3 regions of the Massilia haematophila genome follow, and region 1 is predicted to be linked to each of the others. Evidence: predicted binding sites of a transcription regulator. Region 1 holds the regulator's gene; each other region holds the start of a gene.

Region 1 (3,273 bases):
GGCGCCGACCGCCCCCACGATCAGCGCCGTGGTGAGGTAGGCGGCGACCACCATGTGCATCAGGCGGAACGGGAACGAGGGGTTGAAGACGATCGCCAGCCAGTCGGCCGGCACCATGCGCCCGCCCTCGATGGCATAACCCTGGGGTGTCTGCATCCAGCTGTTGGCGGCCAGGATCCAGGTGGCCGAGATCAGGGTGCCGATCGCGACCATGCAGGTGGCGACGAAGTGCAGCTGGGGGCCGACGCGGTTCCAGCCGAACAGCATCACGCCCAGGAAGCCGGCCTCGAGGAAGAAGGCGGTCAGCACCTCGTAGGCCAGCACCGGCCCCATGATACTGCCGGCAAACTCGGACATATAGCTCCAGTTGGTGCCGATCTGGTAGGCCATCACGATGCCCGAGACCACGCCCATGCCGAACATGACGGCGAAGATCTTCAGCCAGAAGTGATAGAGGTCGACGTAGACCTGGCGCCTGGTGCGCAGCCAGGACATCTCGAGCACGGCCAGGTAGCTCGCCAGGCCGATGGTCACTGCGGGGAACAGGATGTGGAACGACATCGTGAAAGCGAACTGGATGCGTGCCAGATCCAACGCCGATAGGCCGAACATGAACCCTCCTCGTGATCTGCGGTGTCCAGAATCTAGCACGGCTTGGCAAGCGCACAATTGGCATCTTTCCCTGACCTTGACCCGCATGTGCACGCACAGCCCCGCGTCCATTGCGCCTGTTTATCAGGCTTTTCCAACTGGACAGCTTGCGGCAAAAGACTGGCCACGGCGCCGGACCGGACTATAATTCCCGTATTGACCGCGACTATTCGTAGACCGATGACCCAAGTCACCCCTCCCCCCGCTTCCTCCCCGATCAGCATCCAGGCGCTGAAGGCCAGCTGCAGCGCCTGCAGCATGCACCAGCTCTGCCTGCCGATGGGCCTGGAAAACGCGGACATCGAGCGGCTCGACAAGATCATCGGCCGGCGCCGGCGCCTGGAGCGCGACGAGCGCCTGTATGCCATGGGCGAACCCTTCCGCAGCCTGTACGCGGTGCGCTTCGGCCACTTCAAGACCTACCAGGTCAACGCGGCGGGCGAGCAGCAGATCACCGGTTTCCAGATGGCCGGCGAACTGCTGGGCATGGATGCGATCAGCGGCGACCGCCACCACTGCGACGCGGTTGCGCTGGAAAGCAGCGAGGTGTGCGAGATCCCGTTCTCGCGGCTGGAGGAACTGTTCGGCGAAGTGCCGGCCCTGCTGCGCCACTTCCACCGCATGATGAGCCAGGAGATCACGCGCGAACAGAACGTCATGCTCCTGCTGGGCAACATGCGCGCCGAGCAGCGCTTCGCGGTGTTCCTGGTGAACCTGTCGGCACGTTACGCCGCGCGCGGCTATTCCTCGACCAGTTTCGCCCTGCGCATGTCGCGCGAGGACATCGGCAATTACCTGGGCCTGACGATCGAAAGCGTCAGCCGCCTGCTGTCGCGCTTCAAGAAACAGGGCTGGATCGCGGTCGACAAGCGCGAGGTCACGCTGCTCGAACCGGCCCACCTGCGCGCGATCGCCGCCGGCACCGAGCAGTGCAGCCCGATGGCGTGACCGAGTCTAGAAAGTCACCTTGACCGATTGCGCGCTGCGCGTGGCCGGGCCGTGGTACACGGCTTCGATGTTGTTGCCGTCGGGATCGATCACGAAGGCGCCGTAGTAGCCCGGATGGTAGTTGCGCTCGCCGGGTGCACCATTGTCCTTGCCGCCGGCCCGCAATGCCGCTTCGTAGAAGGCGTCGACCATGGCGCGGTCGGCGGCCTGGAAGGCCAGGTGGTGGCGGCCGGTCAGCACGCCCTGCGCCGCCTCGCTGCCGGGCGTCGAGACGAAGAGCTCGTCGGCCCAGAAATAATCCTCGCCCTCGCCGCCCAGCGGCACGCCCAGTACCTCGAAGACCGCGTCGTAGAACCTGCGGGCTGCGGCCAGGTCGCGCACGACGAGCTGGAGGTGGTCGATCAGGCGTCCGCGGTGCAATTCCTGGGTTTCCATGCTGCGCTCCTTGTTGAGTGGTCGACGGAAGTGTCCAGATTAACGTAGGGTGGACACCTGTGTCCACGCCGTGTCATCGCACGCGGCCACGCGCGGTTCTTGTTGTCGAGGCGGCTGATCAGCCGCCCTACCGCGTGGACACAGGTGTCCACCCTACGCCCTTGCCGGCATCGTCATCCGGACGGAAGCAGTCGATCGGCCGACGGTTCGCGTGGGCACGGCGTGCCCAACCAACGATCGCGTCAGCGCTTACGCCTTCGCCTTTTCCTTCGCAATCCACTGGTCGACCAGCTGGCCCAGCACGTCCAGCGGCACCGAGCCGCTACTCAACACCATGTCGTGGAAGCCCGGCAGCGAGAACTTCTCGCCCAGCTCGGCCTTGGCCTTCTCGCGCAGTTCGACGATGCGCAGCATGCCGATCATGTAGGCGGTGGCCTGGCCCGGCCAGGCGACGTAGCGGTCGACTTCCTGGACGTTGATGCCGTAGTCGACCGCCTGCTGGCGCGTCCAGCCTTTGGTGTGCAGGCCGGTGTCGACCACCAGGCGGCGCGCGCGGAACAGCTCGGAGCCGAGCGCCCCCAAGAGGCCCGGGACGTCGCCTTCGTACCAGCCCTGCTCCACCGCCAGGCGCTCGGTGTACAGCGCCCAGCCTTCGCTGTGCGCGCTGCCGCCGCTGAAGATGCGCTGGCTGCGGAATTTCGGGATGCCCTTCAGTTCCTGCTGGATCGCCAGCTGGAAATGGTGGCCCGGCACCGCTTCGTGGTAGGACAGGCTGCGCATGCGGATCATGTCGAAGGTCGGCCCGCGCAGGGGGACCCAGAACACGCCGGGACGGCTGCCGTCCGGCGCCGGCAGGCTGTAGTGGGCGGCGGCCGAGGCTTCGGTCAGCGGCGGCTCGCGCAGCACCTCGACGGGCGCGCGCGGCTTCAGGTTGAACAGCGAGGCGCTGCGGCGCTCTGCATCCTTCACCATCTCGGCATACTGCGCCAGGATGGCGAGACGAGGATCGCCCTCGCCCTTCGGCTGGAAGGTGGCGTCGAGCGCCTTCATGCGCGCCTCGATGCTGCCCTCATTGAAGCCGAGCGCGCGCAGGTGCTTGTCCATCTCGCCTTCGATGCGTGCCACTTCGCGCAGGCCGATGGCGTGGATCTGCTCGGCCGTCAGGTTGGTGCTGGTGTAGTTCGCCAGCGCGCGGTTGTAGGCGGCCAGGCCGTCCGGCAGGCGCGAAATACCGGCGGC
Region 2 (3,273 bases), 1.0 Mb from region 1:
AAGCCGGCCAGGGCTTTCAGGACCGCCTGCGAACCGGGCCAGTGCGCGGCGATTTCCTGCTGGATGTCGTCGACCGGGCGCAGGTCGCCGTGAACGACCGTGGCGCCGACGTCGGCGATGATGTAATCGGGGACCGGAATCGTCGGGTCGCTCAGGAGCGGCAGGATCGACTCGATGCCGCGGCCGGTGACGAACACCAGGCGGGCGCCGTCCTGCTGCGCCGAGAACAGCTCGCGCACGCGGCGCCGGGCGTCAAGGCTGCCGGCAAGCAGGGTGCCGTCGAGATCGGTAGCCAGTACAAAATGATCGGGTTGCAGGCGCGTGGCCCATCGTCGTGGTAATACAGTCATCGTCTTCGTCCTTTCAGAGCGATGCGCTCGGCGCTGCTGCGCCGACCTGGTGGGCGTGCGGAATCGACCGCACAAGGCGAACACAATCGGGCCGAGCGCGCGCAGCGCCGGCGATTGCCAGGAGAGTGAGAACGGGCGGAGCCCGAAGCGGCGAAACGCGGCGGGGCCGCGTCGAGAGAAAGTATGGTAACAGCTACAACGCATTTGCACAAATGCACTGTCCATGCGGAACTGTTCCAAACTGTCAAATTTCGGCCACGTACCTGCACAGATTCGCACGCTCACCTAGCCCTATCACTTTGATTTGTATCAAAAACTAGTCCCGTCGCCTGTCGAAACTATTTGCTTGAACGGCAAACCATGGAGGGCGAACATGATGCGCAGCAACGCCGCCAACGGACGGGTACAGGTCATCGGCAGCGCGATGCGGCACGCGCGCAAGGTCCTGTGCAGCCGCATCGCAAAGCTGGTTGGCGCGCCGCATGCGGAATTCGTGGCGGGCTGGCCGCTGCTGGTGGCCGAAGTCGAGGCGCTATTTCGCCACGAGGAAACGTTGATGGAGGCGGCCGGCCATGGCGGCCTGCAGGCCCACCTGGCCGACAACGCGCTGGCCTTGTGCGCGCTGCACCGGGTCACGCCCCAGGTCGAGGCCGGCGACACCGACCTCGGCCGGGAAGCGCTGTGCGGGCTCGCCGCCATCCTGTCGCTGCACCGCTTCACCGCCGACCTGGCGCTGGTGGGCGGCAGCGCGCGCGGGCGCAGGAGCACCGGCGCGGCGGCAGGTTCGTCGGCCCGCTTCGCGCGCCATGACCGCGCGGCTGCGGTCCAGCTGGTCCTGCGGCGCCCGCCCGCCGGCGGAGCGGGCCGCTAGCAAGGCAGGTCCGGGTGTACGCGGGCGCGGCCATGCGGGATTGGGCGCACCGGACACGGTGGTGTTTTTGATATGCATCAAGGACCCGAGCGTCCGCTCAACCCATCCTGTCGGCGCGCCTGTCGTGCGCTCACGGGTGCCGACGCGGTGCCGACGAAGCACGCCACCATTCCCACAAGGAGAGCACTCCATGTACCGACGCATCCTGGTCCCCACCGACGGTTCCGCGCTGTCGAACGAAGCCGCCGATGCGGCCATTGCATTCGCCAAGGCCTGCGGCTGCGAGCTGGTCGCGCTCGCGATCGCCCAGCCGGAACCGGTGCTCTTGAGTGCCGAGGGCGCGCTCGCCACCGACGCCCCGGCCCGGCTCGACGTCCTGCTGGAACAGGCCAGGCGCGATGCCGACCGCGTCGCCGCGGCGGCGACGGAGGCCGGCGTGGCATGCAAGGCCGAGGCCGCCTACGGATATTCGCCCGCCGACGCGATCGTCGGGGCGGTGCAGCGCCACGGCTGCGACCTGGTCTTCATGGCCTCGCATGGGCGGCGCGGCCTGAGCCGCCTGATCGCCGGCAGCGTCACCCAGCGCGTGCTCGCCTACGCGACGGTGCCGGTGATGGTCTACCGTGCGCGCCCTGCACAACCTGAGGCGCCGGCGCCGGCGGCCGGAGGCGCGCGCTAGGGACGGCGGCCGGGCGCGGCGCGCGGCACCTCCCGCCGCGGCATGCGGCGTCGGCCGCGCAATACAAACCATCGATACTGTCCAGCCTGCTTATCAAGTACCGTTCGCGTCATCCGGCCAGATTTGATGCAGATCATGGCGCAGAGGCGCCCCGGGCAGCAGACTGGCCCTGGACCGTGCCGGCCCCTGGGCCCGATCCGGACGTTCAACCAACCCGTCTGACGAGGTGCGCATGTTCGAGCGGATACCGATTCCCAGCGAAGGCGCCGCGGCTGCGTCCCGCGCGCCGGCTGCGCGCACTGAGCTCGCCATGGGCTACGAGACCATCCTGGTGCATGTCGACCTCTCGCGCCACGCGCGCCAGCGCATCGAACTGGCCGCCGCCATCGGGGCGGAACACGGGTCCCACCTGGTCGGCGCGGCCATGACCGGCATCGGCAGCGCCGTCTTCCCGCACGGCTACGACGTTCCGCCCGGCACCCTGCTCGCCAGCTACGTCGAACCGCTGGCCCGTTCGGCCCGGCGCGCGCTCGACGATTTCGAAGCGATCGCCCGGCGCCACGGCGTCTCGCACGAATCGCGCATGATCTGCGACCAGGTCCCGGATGGCCTGGCGCTGCTCGCGCGCTTCGCCGACCTGGTCGTGGTCAGCCAGGACGATCCCGACGAAAGCCTGGGCAACACGCCCTCGGCCGCGCGCATGCCGGAGTACGTCGTGCTCAACGCCGGGCGCCCGGTGCTGGTGGTCCCGCGCGCGGCCCAGGCGCCGGCCTGCCCGCGCCGGGTCCTGCTGTGCTGGAACGGCAGCCGGCAGGCGTCGAGCGCGATGACTGCCGCCCTGCCGCTGCTGCAGCGCGCCGACCGCACCATCCTGGCCGTGTTCGGCGCCGCCGACGGCAACGACTGCGCCAGCGACCAGGAACTGGCCGACGCCCAGGCGTTCCTGGGGCGCCATGGCGTGCGCACCGAGATCGCCCGGCGCGACCCGCGGCACGCGGCGCAGCACATCGGCGGCGCAATGCTCGCGCTGGCGGCCGAGCGCGCTTGCGACCTGCTCGTCATGGGTTGCTACGGCCACTCGCGCTTCCAGCAACTGCTGCTCGGCAGCGCCAGCAGCACCGTCCTGCGCAACGCCGCCCTGCCGGTGCTGATGGCGCGCTAGCCTGCCGGCGCCCATCCGCAACCCGACCCGCCATCGAAGGAAAGGAACCGCCATGTACAAGACGATCATCGTTCATGTCGACGACAGCCCCGCACTGGACGCGCGGCTGCGCGCCGCCGCCTGGCTCGCCAATGCGCACGAGGCGCACCTGGTCGGCGCCGCCGCCACCGGCATGTCCTGGCCCGCCTATGCGTTGCTGACCGGCTCGATG
Region 3 (3,273 bases), 100 kb from region 1:
GTTCGAGGTGTAGACGATGAACGGGTCGCTGGTGATCGCGAAGATCGCCGGCACGCTGTCGACCGCGAAGATGACGTCGGTGAACTCGACCATGATCAGCGCCAGCAGCAGCGGGGTCGCGTACCAGAGCTTGCGCCCAGGCTGCGACGGGTGCGGCAGCCGCACCAGGAAGTCGTGGCCATGGGTGGTTTCGCTCACCCGCAGGCGGCGCCGTAGCCAGGCCAGCAGGGCGCTGTCGCGCACGCTGTCCGGGTTCTCGGACACGAACAGCATCTTGATGCCGGTGACGACCAGGATCGCGCCGAAGATGTAGAGCACCCAGTAGTAGCTGGCCACCAGGGCCGCGCCGGCGCCGATCATGATGCCGCGGGTGACGATCACGCCCAGGATGCCCCAGAACAGCACGCGGTGCTGGTACAGCGGCGGGATCGCCAGCGTCGCGAAAATCAACGAGATGATGAAGATGTTGTCGAGCGAGAGACTCTTCTCGATCAGGAAGCCGGTGTAGAACTCCATCGCCTTTTCGCTGCCGAAGCCGTGCCAGACCCACAGGCCAAAGGCCAGGCCGGCGCTCAGGTAGAGTGCCGACAGCTTCAGGCTTTCCTTGACGCCGATGACGTGGTCATCGCGGTTCAGGACCCCCAGGTCGAAGGCCAGCAGCAGGACGACGACAGCCAGGAACACCAGCCACATCCACACCGGTGCGCCCAGCCAGACGATACTGAAGAAGTCCATGGCATCAGCCCTCCGTGACGGCCTCGCCGTTCGCCGGCACCGACCAGCGGCGCTGGGCGCGCCGGATCAGCAGGCCTTCGCGGCTGTCGATCAGGCGGTCGGCGTGGACGATGTCGAGCATCGCCTTGAGCACGTGCATGCGCAGCAGCGGGTCGGCGACGTCGTCGAGCAGGCGGTCGAGCGTCGCGTTGTCGATCTCGATGTCGGCGGCGTCGCGGCGGCGCGCGGCGTCGAGCAGGTCGTCGCACAGGGCGACGACGGCGTCGTCGAAGCGCTCGGCATCGACGCCGAGCCGCTCCAGGATCGCGCTGTGCTCCAGCGCCTTCATTTCCGACGGCGCCTGGTGGCCGTCGACGATCATCGACAGCGCCAGCAGGCGGCAAACGGCGTCGGGGCTATCGGTGGCATACAGTCGCATGGTGTCCTCGCTTGGGTGGTGGTTGATGAATGTCAGCTTAGGCGAGCACGGGACATTGAGAAACCGATAAAACCTTGAGGAATCCTCAGGTTTTTTCGAAGGATTGCAGGTTGGTGGTGCGTCGCCGCCTTGACGATCTTGAAAATTCAGGGCATCTCCCACATGTTCTTCCCAGTTAAATTACACTCACTAGGGAGCAACAACATGCGGCAAGATAAATTGACGACCAAGCTCCAGGAAGCACTGGCGGATGCCCAGAGCCTGGCGGTCGGCAACGACAACCAGTACATCGAATCGGTCCACCTCTTGAGCGCGCTATTGAACCAGGACGACGGCGGCGCGCGCTCGCTCCTGCAGCGTGCCGGCGTGAACGTCGGCGGCCTGACCAATGCCCTGCGCAGCGCGCTCGAGCGCTCGGCCAAGGTCTCGGGCACCGGCGGCGAAGTGCTGCCGGGGCGCGACCTGGTGGCCCTGCTGAACCTGGCCGACCGCGAGTCGCAGAAGCGCGGCGACCAGTTCCTGTCCAGCGAAATGGTGCTGCTGGCGCTGACCGAGGACAAATCCGAGGCCGGCCGCCTAGCGCGCGAAAACGGCCTGGCGCGCAAGTCGCTGGAGTCGGCGATCTCCGCCGTGCGCGGCGGCGAGAACGTGAATTCGCAGGACGCCGAAGGCCAGCGCGAGGCGCTGAAGAAATACACCCTCGACCTGACCGAGCGCGCCCGCATGGGCAAGCTCGACCCCGTGATCGGCCGCGACGACGAGATCCGCCGCGCGATCCAGGTGCTGCAGCGCCGCACCAAGAACAACCCGGTACTGATCGGCGAACCGGGCGTCGGCAAGACCGCCATCGTCGAGGGCCTGGCCCAGCGCATCGTGAACGGCGAAGTGCCCGATTCGCTCAAGGGCAAGCGCGTACTGTCGCTCGACATGGCGGCGCTGCTGGCCGGCGCCAAGTACCGCGGCGAGTTCGAGGAGCGCCTGAAGTCGGTGCTGAAGGAGCTGGCCCAGGACGAGGGCCAGACCATCGTCTTCATCGACGAGATCCACACCATGGTCGGCGCCGGCAAGGCCGAAGGCGCGATGGACGCCGGCAACATGCTGAAACCGGCCCTGGCGCGCGGCGAGCTGCACTGCGTCGGCGCCACCACCTTGGACGAATACCGCAAGTACGTCGAGAAGGACGCCGCGCTCGAGCGCCGCTTCCAGAAGATCATGGTCGACGAGCCGAGCGTGGAGGCGACGATCGCCATCCTGCGCGGCCTGCAGGAGAAATACGAGCTGCACCACAAGGTCGAGATCACCGATCCCGCGATCATCGCCGCGGCCGAGCTCTCGCACCGCTACATCAGCGACCGCTTCCTGCCCGACAAGGCGATCGACCTGATCGACGAGGCCGCATCTAAAATCAAGATCGAGATCGACTCCAAGCCGGAAGTCATGGACAAGCTGGAGCGCCGCCTGATCCAGCTGAAGATCGAGCGCGAAGCGGTGAAGAAGGAAACCGACGAGGGCTCGCTGCGCCGCCTCGAACTGCTCGACGAAGAGATCGCCCGCCTCGAGCGCGAGTACAACGACTACGAGGAAATCCTCAAGTCGGAAAAGGCGGCGGTGCAGGGCACCACCCACATCAAGGAAGAGATCGAGCGCATCCGTCACCAGATGGAGGAAGCCAAGCGCCAGTCGAACTGGCAGAAGGTCTCCGAGCTGCAGTACGGCCGCCTGCCGGAACTCGAGGCGCAACTGAAGCATGCCGAGGAAGCGGCCGCGGGCAAGGACGGCGAACTCGAAAAGCCGAAGCTGCTGCGCACCCAGGTCGGCGCCGAGGAGATCGCCGAGGTGGTCTCGCGCGCGACCGGCATCCCCGTGTCGCGCATGATGCAGGGCGAGCGCGACAAGCTGCTGCACATCGAAGAGAAGCTGCATGAGCGTGTCGTCGGCCAGGACGAGGCGATCGAGGCGGTGTCGGACGCGATCCGCCGTTCGCGCGCCGGCCTGTCGGACCCGAACCGTCCTTACGGTTCCTTCATGTTCCTGGGCCCGACCGGCGTCGGCAAGACGGAATTGTGCAAGGCGCTGGCTGCCTTCCTGTTCGACACCGAGGAAGCCCTGATCCGCATCGA

Evidence for each region. The regulator FNR, encoded in region 1, switches genes on or off when oxygen is low (the NO sensors DNR and NnrR bind a similar motif). The targets are predictions, from matches to a motif close to TTGATNNNNATCAA.
Region 2: ACFOPH_RS05270 (universal stress protein) is a predicted target of FNR. The motif match lies at 1,289-1,302, and genes of this name have one in related genera.
Region 3: clpB (ATP-dependent chaperone ClpB) is a predicted target of FNR. The motif match lies at 1,176-1,189, and genes of this name have one in related genera.

What each region holds. Positions count from the first base shown of each region.
Region 1 covers NZ_JBHRVV010000001.1:2,174,112-2,177,384, forward strand. Annotated here, with positions in the region: gene ACFOPH_RS09635 (cytochrome ubiquinol oxidase subunit I) at 1-612, opposite strand, end outside; gene fnr (fumarate/nitrate reduction transcriptional regulator Fnr) at 832-1,599, shown strand; gene ACFOPH_RS09645 (VOC family protein) at 1,606-2,034, opposite strand; gene ACFOPH_RS09650 (DUF885 domain-containing protein) at 2,284-3,273, opposite strand, start outside.
Region 2 covers NZ_JBHRVV010000001.1:1,163,829-1,167,101, reverse strand. Annotated here, with positions in the region: gene ggpS (glucosylglycerol-phosphate synthase) at 1-350, opposite strand, end outside; gene ACFOPH_RS05275 (hypothetical protein) at 724-1,221, shown strand; gene ACFOPH_RS05270 (universal stress protein) at 1,412-1,900, shown strand; gene ACFOPH_RS05265 (universal stress protein) at 2,133-3,062, shown strand; gene ACFOPH_RS05260 (universal stress protein) at 3,115-3,273, shown strand, end outside.
Region 3 covers NZ_JBHRVV010000001.1:2,274,386-2,277,658, reverse strand. Annotated here, with positions in the region: gene ACFOPH_RS10105 (TerC family protein) at 1-735, opposite strand, end outside; gene ACFOPH_RS10100 (tellurite resistance TerB family protein) at 740-1,153, opposite strand; gene clpB (ATP-dependent chaperone ClpB) at 1,358-3,273, shown strand, end outside.